2 regions of the Pseudomonas sp. LBUM1648 genome follow, and region 2 is predicted to be linked to the other one. Evidence: predicted binding sites of a transcription regulator. Region 2 holds the regulator's gene; the other holds the start of a gene.

Region 1 (6,009 bases), 3.2 Mb from region 2:
TGCCCTGACGCTGACTGCTGGCCTGGCCCAGGCTGATGTTCGCGTCGACCAGATCCCTGAGCTGGTCAAGTCCGGCAAGATCAAGTCGCTGGAGTCGATGAACGCCGAAGCCCTGAAGCTGCACCCGGGTGCGACCATCACCGACACCGACCTGGATAACCACTTCAACGGTTATGAGTACGAAGTTGAATTGAAAACCGCTGATGGCAAAGAGTTCGACGTGGACTTCGACGCCACCACCGGCAAGGTACTGAGCAACAAGCAAGACACCTGATACACCGCGTACCCAAAGCCGCGCGATCTAACGATCGCGCGGCTTTTTTGTGCGCGACATAAATCCCTGTAGGAGCTGTCGAGTGAAACGAGGCTGCGATCTTTTGATCTTTAAAAACAAAATCAAAAGATCGCAGCGTGCCGCAGCTCCTACAGGATCGGGTGAACGACGCTAAAGCCTGCCCCCACACAGGAAGTGCGCTGATGATCAGGCCGAGGTACTGACCAGTGAGCCGGAGGTGCTGCTGTCGGAATCCTGCAACGCTTGCAACAACGCCGCCGTGGCGGTTTGCAACGAGGCTGAGGTGCTGGAGATTTGCGCCTGTGCCGCCGCAACATCCGCAGCCTTCGCCTCAGCACTTTCCTGCTTCGCCTGCGCCGCTTGCAGCGCCTGTTGCTGTTCCTGCAATTGCTTTTGCAACTCGGCAATCTGCTTGCGCAGCTCTTTCACCGAGTCCGATTCTTCACTGCTGCTGGAACTGCTGTCGCCCGCCGGCGCCGCGCCGCCGCCCGCAGCGACTGTGCTGGTATCGGCCGCTACCTCGCTGCTCGTCGTTGCGCTGGTCGAGGTGTCTTCGCTGACGTCTTTGATCGACGTCTTGCTGGTCGCTGTGGTGAGGGTCTGGTTGATCGAAACAGAGGTGATGCTGACCATGGGAATGCTCCAATGCCGGTTATGGATAACCGGTCATCGACCATGGCCGCATTGAATTGAGATCGACTGTGTACCGACTCGGTATCCGAACCGGTACACAGTCAACGGCTCAGGCGCTCAGGCGCGCGGTGACTTCGTTCAGTTGCCCCGACAGCCCATGCAGGTTCTGGCTGGCACTTTCGGTGCGCTGGACGCTCTCGAGGTTGGTGCTGGCGATGGAGGTGATCTCGGTCAGATTGCGTGAGATGTCCTCGGCTACCGACGTCTGCTCTTCGGCGGCGGTGGCGATCTGGCGGTTCATGTCGCGAATCGCTTCCACCGCGTGGGTGATGCGCTCCAGCATCGCGCCGGCCTGGGTGACCTGCTCGACGCTTTCATCGCTGCGGGTCTGGCCGCTATCGATGGCTTGAGCGGCGTCCACCGCGCCGGTCTGCACGCTCTGGATGATCTGGTTGATCTCGATGATCGACTCCGCCGTACGCTGCGCCAGGTTGCGCACTTCGTCGGCGACCACAGCAAAACCACGCCCGGCCTCACCGGCCCGCGCCGCTTCAATGGCGGCGTTCAACGCCAGCAGGTTGGTCTGCTCGGCAATGCCGCGAATCACTTCCAGCACCTTGCCGATACGGCCGCTGTCGGCTTCCAGACGACGGATCACCGTGGCGGTGTTGGCGATTTCGCCGCGCATCTGCGTGATGGTGTGAATAGTGCTTTGCATGACCTTTTCACCCTGCTGGGCGGACTGGTCGGCATCGTCGGCAGCGCGCGCCGCATCGGCGGCGTGACGCGCCACTTCCTGGGCGGTGGCAGACATTTCGTTCATTGCCGTGGCCACTTGATCGGTGCGGTTGAATTGCTCGTTGGTGCCGCCGGCCATAGTGGTGGCGATGGCGTTCAACTCGCCGCTGGCGCTGTCCAGGTCACTGGCACTGCGCTGCAAACGGGTGAAGGTTTCAGCGAGGAAATCGCGCAGCGTATTGGCGGCGGCGGCGAGGTTGCCCAATTCATCCTGACGGTCGCTGGACACGCGCTCGGCCAATTTGCCTCGGCTCAACTGGGTCACGTAATCAATCAGCTTACGGATCGGATCGACCAGATTGCGGTTGACCAGCCACAAGCTGAGCAGACCAATCAGCAAACTTGAAGCAAGCATCACCAGGGTGCCTAGCAATACCGTGCGATCAGCCTCGGCACTGATCAGCGCCGACTGCTCGGTGCCCTGTTTGCGCAACTCGGTCACCAGTTCGCTCATCTGCTCGCTGGTCGCGCGGTCGACGCCTTTGACAGCGGCGTCGCCCGCCGTTGGATCGCCGCCCGCCGCTACATAGGCGTCGCGACCCTTCTGGTAAGCAGCGCCCAACTGACGGTGCTCGTCGCGCAAACGATCGATACGGTTTTTCAGACTTGGCTCGATACCTTTCTGGCTGGCCAGTTCACCGAGAATGTTCTGCACATCGCGCTGACGGTCTTCGAACTGGCCCCAGTACTTGGCCAGGTCTGCCGGTTGCTTGCCGCGCAGCAGGACGTTTTTCCATTCCTGCACCTGCACCTTGAATTGCAGGTTGGCTTCGTCGATCAGTTGCGAAGTGTGCAAGGGGCCTGCGATCAACTGGCTGTAGCTTTGCACGCCGTTGGACAGGAAATGGAAACAGGCCAGCGCGATCAACAGCATCGCCAACAGGCTGCCACTCAGCAGGGCGAGAATTTGCGCTCTCAGGGATTTTTGCAGCATCGCAGGTACTCAAGACAGGGATGAGGCACGCCCGAAACGAGCGTGAAATGGTGCGGACTTCCCTGTCAGCGAACCTTGGCCTGTGGCCAATGGCGCGCAACCTAATGCACCTGTGATCGGCGTTCCAGAGCGCTTCTTGAGAAAAATCCGACCGCCGGTAAGTCGCTGATTTGACGTCATTTTGCCGTCACACAAACGTCATGTGACATTGCGATGATGCGGTTCAGGTGAATCTGTGAATTCCCTGTCTCACGCCAACCTCGCAGCGAGCCTTCATGAACCACAGCCTCGATATCAGTCATCGCGATCCTGACCTGTTTGGCTTGCTCTACGGCTTTCGTTTTCTGCCCGGTGAGCGTGGCCGCGAGGTCGATTCGGCGACGGCACTGCGCTGCCTGCAGGACGACAGCGACAGCGGCGAATTCCTCTGGCTGCACCTGAACCTGGCGCACGCGGCGTGCGAGCGCTGGATGAAAAGCCATCTGCAATTGCCCGACGAGTTTTTTGAGGCGCTGCACGAAGGCTCGCGTTCGACGCGCATCGAACATGTCGACTCGGCATTGCTGGCGGTGGTCAACGACGTGGTGTTCAACCTCAGCAGCATGGTCTCTTCTGATGTGTCGACGCTGTGGGTGTGCGTGCGCAGCAAACTGATCGTCAGTGCGCGCCTGCAACCGCTGCATTCGGTGGATAAATTGCGTTCGTCGGTGAAGGCCGGCGAGCGCTTTCGCTCGCCCTCGGAATTGCTCGTGCACCTGCTGCGCGATCAGGGCGAAGTGCTGACGCAGATCGTGCGCAAGACCAGCCTCAGCGTCGATCAGATCGAGGACGAATTGCTCTCATCGCGGCTGTCGACCAACCGTGCCGAACTCGGCGCCCACCGACGGGTGCTGGTGCGTTTGCAGCGGCTGTTGGCGCTGGAGCCGGGTTCGTTGCTGCGCCTGCTCAATCGCCCGCCGCCGTGGTTGCAGAAGGAGGACGTCAAGGAGTTGCGCAAATCCACCGAGGAATTTGCGCTGATCATCAACGACCTCACTGCCCTCGGCGAGCGGATCAAACTGCTTCAGGAAGAAATCGCCGCCAACCTCAACGAACAGAGCAACCGCACACTGTTCACCCTGACCGTGGTGACGGTGCTGGCGCTGCCGATCAATATCATTGCCGGTTTCTTCGGGATGAATGTGGGGGGCGTGCCGTTGTCGCAAGATCCGGAGGGGTTCTGGATATTGGTCGCGCTGGTGGCGACGTTTACCGTGATTGCCGGGCGCTGGGCGTTTCGCAAACGCGGGGATTATTAAGAGCAAAAGATCGCAGCCTGCGGCAACTTCTACAGGGCGACATCAGCTTTTGTGGTGAGGGGATTTATCCCCGATGGGTTGCGAAGCAGCCCCAAAACCCGACACCTTGGTTTATCAGTTAAACAGTGGTCACCGTATTTACGACTGCTGCGCAGCCGATCGGGGATAAATCCCCTCGCCACCGGGAACTTCATCAGTTGTCGTGATCAATCGGCTGACAGACCAAACACTGACCTGAAGCAGTCTCTCTGTAACATTCTGCAACGATCATGGGCGACATTCCTTCCCTCGCTCAGGATTGTCCGCTCATGGCTACTCCCTCCCTGACCGCCCGCCAAACGTCTGCCCCCAGCGGCAGGCCCGCCCTCGACAAGAAAACCGGCCCGTTCACCTACGTGATCTTTTTCGCAGTGCTGGCCATGGGGATGCTGTTCACGGCCTATAGCCTGATGCACGACATGCACGAACTCGGCACCGTGGTCACCACGTGGACGCCGTTCCTGCTGCTCGGCGTGGCACTGCTGATTGCGCTCGGCTTTGAGTTCGTCAACGGTTTCCACGACACCGCCAACGCCGTGGCCACAGTGATCTACACCCACTCGCTGCCGCCGAATGTGGCGGTGGTCTGGTCGGGGTTCTTCAATTTCCTCGGTGTGCTGCTGTCCAGTGGCGCGGTGGCGTTCGGCATCATCGCGTTGCTGCCGGTGGAGCTGATCCTGCAGGTCGGCTCGTCCGCCGGGTTCGCGATGATCTTCGCCCTGCTGATTGCGGCGATCCTGTGGAACCTCGGCACCTGGTGGCTGGGCTTGCCGGCCTCGTCGTCGCATACGTTGATCGGCTCGATCATCGGCGTCGGCGTGGCCAATGCGCTGATGCACGGGCGCGACGGCACCTCTGGCGTGGACTGGGCGCAGGCAACGAAGATCGGTTACGCCTTGCTGCTGTCGCCGCTGGTGGGTTTCGGTTTTGCGGCGTTGTTGCTGCTGGCGCTGCGCGCGTTCGTGAAGAACCGTTCGCTGTACAAGGCACCTGAAGGCAACACCCCGCCACCGTGGTGGATTCGCGGTTTGCTGATCCTGACCTGCACCGGCGTATCGTTCGCCCACGGCTCCAACGACGGGCAGAAAGGCATGGGCCTGATCATGCTGATTCTGGTCGGCACCTTGCCGATGGCCTACGCCTTGAATCGCACCATGCCGGAAGAACAATCACTGCAGTTCGCCGCCGTGGCGCAAGTCACCCAGCAAGCGCTGGTCAAAAGTTCACCGCTGCCGGCGCCGGCCGATCCGCGCCCAATCCTCTCGGATTACATGCGCAGCAAGGAAGCCTCGCCGCAATTGGTCCCCGCCCTCGCCGCCCTCACCGGGCACATCGGTGAAGAAGTCAAAGGCTACGGCTCGCTGGCGAAAGTCCCGGCCGAAGCCATGGGCAACGTGCGTAACGACATGTACCTGGCCAGCGAAACCATTCGCCTGATGGACAAGAACAAGGTCGGCAACTTCGACGCCGACACCAGCGGCAAACTGCAACTGTTCAAGCAGCAGATCGATAACGCGACGCGATTTATTCCGCTGTGGGTGAAGATCGCCGTGGCCATCGCGCTCGGGCTAGGCACCATGGTTGGCTGGAAGCGGATTGTGGTGACGGTCGGCGAGAAAATCGGCAAGACCCACCTGACTTACGCACAAGGCGCGTCGGCGGAAACCGTGGCAATGCTGACCATTGGCGCAGCCGACATGTTCGGTTTGCCGGTGTCGACGACGCACGTGTTGTCTTCGGGCGTGGCCGGGACCATGGTTGCCAATGGCGGCGGATTACAGATGAAGACCATCCGCAATTTGTTGATGGCGTGGGTGCTGACGTTGCCGGCGGCGATTTTGTTGTCGGGCAGCCTGTACTGGTTGTTCACCCAATTGTTCTAAGCTCACATTCGCTCGAAAGATCCCGGCTGGCCCCGCGCACACCGGGATTTCTTTTGTCGGTTTGAAACTTGCCAGCCTCGCCGCAAAGCGCCAGTGGTCAAAAAACGCTTCAGTTTGTCGGTCGGGTGC
Region 2 (6,009 bases):
GCTGCCGCATCGGCAGTTTGCGCAGGTGCAGCAGCGGCCGGGGCCTCGGCTTCGGCCTTGACGGCGTTCAGCGAGTCCAGCAGCTGTTCAAATTCGTTATCGGTGATGTCGCCAGAATCGCCCTCGACGACCAGTTCCTCGATCATCTCGGCCACTGGCGAAGCCGGGGCTTCATCCGCCGTTTGCGGCTCGGCCAGACGTGCCAGTGCAGCCAGCAGTTGCGGAGTCGCAGCGGTGATCGGGGCACGTTCACGGACTTCGCTGAACATGCTGTTCACTGCGTCCAGTGCTTCGAGGACAACGTCCATCAGTTCTGCATCAACGCGACGCTCACCCTTGCGCAGGATGTCGAACACGTTTTCGGCGATGTGACAGCACTCCACCAGCTCGTTGAGCTGAAGGAAGCCGGCGCCCCCTTTTACAGTGTGAAAACCGCGAAAAATTGCGTTGAGCAGATCTGCGTCATCCGGACGGCTTTCCAGCTCGACCAGTTGTTCGGACAGTTGCTCAAGAATCTCGCCGGCCTCAACCAGGAAATCCTGAAGGATCTCTTCATCGGCGCCGAAGCTCATTAATGGGGTGCTCCTACAGGTCTAAAAACCCAAAAAACCTAAAATTCAAAAACTCTAGAATCCAAGGCTGGATAACAAATCGTCCACATCGTCCTGACCGGACACAACGTCTTCTCGTTTATCGGCATGAATCTGCGGACCTTCACCCTGCGAGAGATGTTTTTGTGGATCTTTTTCTGCAAGCATCGCCGCACGGTCATGTTCGATGCCCGCAAAGCGGTCCACCTGACTGGCCATGAGGACGAGTTTGAGCAAATTGCTTTCGACTTCGGTGACCAGTTGGGTCACACGCTTGATCACTTGACCGGTAAGGTCCTGATAATCCTGAGCCAGCAGGATGTCGTTCAGATTGCTCGACACCGCACGGTTGTCCGTGCTGCTGCGCGACAGAAAACCGTCGACCCGGCGCGCCAGTTCGCGGAACTCTTCAGCCCCGACTTCACGACGCATGAAACGACCCCAATCGGTGCTCAAGGCCTGGGCTTCTTCAGCCAGACCATTGACCACCGGCGTGGCGCTTTCCACCAGATCCATGGTGCGGTTGGCCGCGGCTTCTGTCAGCTTGACCACATAGCCCAGGCGTTCGGTGGCGTCGGTGATTTGCGACACTTCCTCGGCCTGCGGCATGTGCGGATCGATCTGGAAGTTGACGATCGCACTGTGCAGTTCGCGTGTGAGCTTGCCCACTTCCTGATACAGGCCGCGGTCACGGGTCTGATTGAGCTCATGGATCAGTTGCACAGCGTCGCCGAACCTGCCTTTTTCAAGGCTCTCGACCAGTTCGACCGCGTGTTTTTTCAGGGTCGATTCGAAATCGCCCTGTGAAGATTCGTTATGCTCCATAGCTCCCCCGCGCGTCATCAGCCGATGCGTTCGAAAATCTTCTCGATTTTGTCTTTCAACGCCTGAGCCGTGAAAGGTTTGACCACGTAGCCGTTCACACCGGCCTGAGCGGCCTCGATGATTTGCTCGCGCTTGGCTTCAGCGGTCACCATCAGCACTGGCAGGTGCTTGAGTTTTTCATCGGCACGCACGTGACGCAGCAGATCGATACCGGTCATGCCCGGCATGTTCCAGTCCGTTACCAGAAAGTCGATGCTGCCGCTGTTGAGTACCGGAATGGCGGTGACGCCATCGTCGGCCTCTACGGTGTTGGTGAACCCAAGATCCCGCAGCAGGTTCTTGATGATCCGCCGCATCGTTGAGAAGTCATCAACGATGAGGATTTTCATGTCTTTGTTCAATTCGACCTCCAAGCAGTCTTAAACGCGCCCAGCACCTGGACGCGCCACTTCAATCAATCGGCGCAGCACTCGAAGACTGTCTGGAGCACAACAGAGCAAGACCGGTGCCGTTTATCACCGCACCAGCCTCGTTCGCAGTGTCCCCACACTGCCTTCAGCGCGCTCGCCACTCCCCCAAACGCCCCCGCAAACGGGCCGCGCACTGGCTGTGTAACTGGCTGACCCGCGATTCACTGACGCCAAGGACTTCACCGATCTCCTTGAGGTTCAGCTCTTCGTCGTAGTACAGCGCCAACACCAGTCGCTCACGCTCCGGCAAATTGGCAATCGCGTCCGCCAGCGCTGCCTGGAAGCGTTCATCTTCCAGATCGCGTGACGGCTCAAGATGAGCACTGGCGCCATCCTCGTGCAGCCCTTCGTGTTCGCCGTCCTGCAACAGGTCGTCGAAACTGAACAAGCGGCTGCCCAGGGTGTCATTCAAAATCCCGTAGTAATCGTCGAGACTCAATTGGAGTTCGGCCGCAACCTCGTGATCTTTAGCATCACGGCCGGTTTTAGCTTCAATTGCACGAATCGCGTCACTGACCATACGGGTGTTGCGGTGAACCGAGCGTGGCGCCCAGTCCCCTTTGCGCACTTCGTCGAGCATCGCGCCGCGGATTCGAATGCCCGCGTACGTTTCGAAACTGGCGCCTTTGCTGGCGTCATATTTGGTCGAGACTTCGAGCAGACCGATCATCCCGGCCTGGATCAGATCCTCGACCTGCACACTCGCCGGCAATCGCGCCAGCAGGTGATAGGCAATGCGTTTTACCAGTGGCGCGTAACGCTCGATCAATTCGTACTGCGCGTCACGTGCCGACTTCTTGTAGTAATTCATACCGCTGGCGGTCATAGCACAGGCCCTGCCGTTTGCTGCACGAGGCGTTCGACGAAAAACTCAAGGTGGCCGCGCGGGTTGGCAGGCAGCGGCCAGGTGTCGACCTTCTGGGCGATCGCCTTGAACGCCAGCGCGCACTTGGAGCGCGGGAAGGCTTCATAGACCGCACGCTGCTTCTGCACCGCCTTGCGCACGCTTTCGTCGTAAGGCACGGCGCCGACGTATTGTAGGGCCACGTCAAGAAAACGATCCGTGACCTTGGTCAATTTGGCGAACAGGTTGCGACCTTCTTGCGGGCTCTGGGCCATGTTGGCCAGGACGCGGAAGCGGTTCATGCCGTAATCGCGATTGAGCAACTTGATCAGGGCGTAAGCGTCAGTGATCGAGGTCGGCTCGTCGCAGACCACCAGCAACACTTCTTGCGCGGCGCGAACAAAACTGACTACCGAGTCACCAATACCCGCAGCGGTGTCTATCACCAAAACGTCGAGATTGTCGCCGATGTCACTGAAGGCCTGAATCAGACCGGCATGTTGCGCCGGGCTGAGGTGAACCATGCTCTGGGTGCCGGACGCAGCGGGCACGATGCGGATCCCGCCCGGGCCTTGCAACAAAACGTCGCGCAGCTCGCAGCGGCCTTCGATCACGTCGGCCAGCGTGCGTTTGGGCGTCAGGCCCAGCAGAACGTCGACGTTCGCCAGCCCCAGATCGGCGTCCAGCAGCATGACCCGACGGCCAAGCTCTGCCAGCGCCAGAGACAAGTTCACTGACACGTTAGTCTTGCCGACGCCACCTTTGCCGCCGGTCACCGCGATCACCTGTACGGGATGCATGCTGCCCATGTTATTTCTTTACCTTGTCTTGCATAGACGGAGGCCACATTACTGGCTGCGCGTTCACAACCGGAACAATGCGTGGCAGACCATCGATGTAGGTACAAAAACTGTTCATGAATACCTCAGCCTACCTGCTTGGTCGGGCTGTGATAGATATCAGCGAACATGTCAGCCATGGCTTCTTCGCTGGGTTCTTCCTGCATTTGCACGCTGACGGCGCGGCTGACCAGTTGATGACGGCGCGGCAGATGCAAATCATCCGGAATCCGTGGGCCATCGGTCAGGTACGCGACCGGCAATTCATGACTGATCGCCAGGCTCAACACTTCGCCAAGGCTGGCCGTTTCATCCAGTTTAGTCAGGATGCACCCGGCGAGCCCGCAACGCTTGTAACTGTGATAAGCGGCGGTTAGAACCTGTTTCTGGCTGGTGGTTGCCAAGACCAGATAATTTTTTGAACGAATGCCACGACCGGCCAGGCTTTCGAGCTGCATGCGCAGTGCCGGATCGCTGGCTTGCAGGCCGGCGGTATCGATCAGCACCACGCGTTTGCGCAGCAGCGGATCCAGCGCCTGGACCAGCGACTGGCCCGGATCGACGTGGGTTACCGGCACGTTGAGAATCCGGCCCAGGGTCTTCAGTTGTTCCTGAGCGCCGATGCGGAAGCTGTCCATGCTCACCAGCGCGACGTTCTGCGCGCCGTATTTGAGCACATAGCGCGCAGCAAGCTTGGCCAGCGTGGTGGTCTTGCCCATGCCGGCAGGGCCGACCATCGCAATCACACCGCCCTCTTCCAGCGGCTCGACTTCCGGTACGGCAATCATCCGCGCCAGGTGCGCCAGCAACATGCGCCAGGCCTGACGAGGTTCTTCGATATCAGTGATCATCGCCAGCAAGTCGCGCGACAACGGGCCGGACAGACCGATCCGTTGCAGACGGCGATACAGGTTGGCTTGCGCCGGGCGGCTGCCTTGCAGCTGATTCCAGGCCAGGGTGCCGAGCTGGACTTCCATCAGCTCGCGCAGGCTGTTCAATTCAAAACGCATCGAATCCAGTGCACGCGGATCAACACCGCCAGACGATTGCGCAGGTGCCGGGGCTGGACGCGCTGGCGCAGCGTAAGTCGGCTCGCTCAACGGTTCGGCGGCAGTCAGCGGCAGGCCAGCGGTCAACGGCAGCCCGGCAAAGATCTGGCGATTGCTATTGCCGTCGGCTTCGCCACGCAGGCTCAGTTCGGCTTGTGCAGTGACGATACGCGACTGGGTCTTGCGCAATTCATCCTCAAGTTCCATGTTCGGAACCCGTGGCGCCAGCGCCGACAGTTTGTAATCCAGCGCCGCCGTCAGCTCGACGCCGCCGGCAATGCGGCGGTTGCCAATGATGGCGGCATCAGCGCCCAGCTCATCACGAACCAGCTTCATGGCCTGACGCATATCGGCGGCGAAAAAACGCTTAACTTGCATAAACCACTACCTCAGCCGTTGGGCCCTACTGTCGCAACGATCGTCACTTGCTTGTTGTCCGGGATTTCCTGGTAGGCCAGCACGTGCAGCCCCGGAACTGCGAGGCGACCGAAGCGCGAAAGCATCGCGCGAATCGGGCCTGCTACCAACAGGATCACCGGCTGACCTTGCATTTCCTGACGCTGCGCCGCTTCGATGAGCGACCGTTGCAGCTTCTCGGCCATGCTTGGCTCCAGCAGAACGCCCTCTTCCGAGCCTTGTCCTGCCTTCTGCAGACTATTGAGCAATATTTGTTCCAACCTTGGTTCCAATGTGATCACAGGCAGCTCGGACTCAGTGCCTACAATGCTTTGGACGATGGCACGCGATACGCCGACCCGCACGGCGGCCACCAGCGCGGCGGTATCTTGACTCTTCGCGGCGTTGTTAGCGATAGCTTCGGCAATGCTGCGGATATCGCGTACCGGCACGTGTTCGGCCAGCAGCGCCTGCAACACTTTGAGCAGTTGCGACAGCGAGACCACACCCGGCACCAGCTCTTCGGCCAGTTTCGGCGAGCTTTTGGCCAGCAATTGCATGAGTTGCTGCACTTCCTCGTGGCCGATCAGCTCACTGGAATGCTTGTACAAAATCTGGTTCAAGTGGGTCGCGACCACAGTGCTCGCATCAACCACGGTGTAACCGAGGGATTGCGCCTGCGCCCGTTGGCTGATTTCGATCCACACCGCTTCCAGACCGAAAGCCGGATCTTTGGCGTTGATGCCGTTGAGCGTGCCGTAGACCTGGCCCGGGTTGATCGCCAGTTCGCGATCCGGGTAGATCTCGGCTTCAGCAAGGATCACGCCCATCAGGGTCAGGCGATAGGCGCTCGGCGCCAGATCGAGGTTGTCACGAATGTGCACAGTGGGCATCAGGAAGCCCAGATCCTGCGAGAGCTTCTTGCGCACGCCCTTGATCCGCGCCAGCAATTGTCCGCCCTGATTGCGGTCCACCAGCGGAATCAGGCGATAGCCG

Evidence for each region. The regulator FliA, encoded in region 2, starts transcription of late flagellar genes. The targets are predictions, from matches to a motif close to CTAAAGTTTNNNNNNNNNNNGCCGNTAA.
Region 1: a site for FliA is predicted at 2,774-2,801, ahead of ACA043_RS22475 (methyl-accepting chemotaxis protein). Genes of this name have one in related genera too.

The regions. Positions count from the first base shown of each region.
Region 1 is NZ_CP166808.1:4,955,754-4,961,762, forward strand. It holds gene ACA043_RS22465 (PepSY domain-containing protein) at 1-274, shown strand, start outside; gene ACA043_RS22470 (hypothetical protein) at 482-928, opposite strand; gene ACA043_RS22475 (methyl-accepting chemotaxis protein) at 1,038-2,660, opposite strand; gene ACA043_RS22480 (transporter) at 2,936-3,958, shown strand; gene ACA043_RS22485 (inorganic phosphate transporter) at 4,267-5,880, shown strand.
Region 2 is NZ_CP166808.1:1,785,379-1,791,387, reverse strand. It holds gene ACA043_RS08200 (chemotaxis protein CheA) at 1-572, opposite strand, end outside; gene ACA043_RS08195 (protein phosphatase CheZ) at 627-1,415, opposite strand; gene ACA043_RS08190 (chemotaxis response regulator CheY) at 1,433-1,804, opposite strand; gene fliA (RNA polymerase sigma factor FliA) at 1,971-2,711, opposite strand; gene fleN (flagellar synthesis regulator FleN) at 2,708-3,538, opposite strand; gene flhF (flagellar biosynthesis GTPase FlhF) at 3,655-4,995, opposite strand; gene flhA (flagellar biosynthesis protein FlhA) at 5,007-6,009, opposite strand, start outside.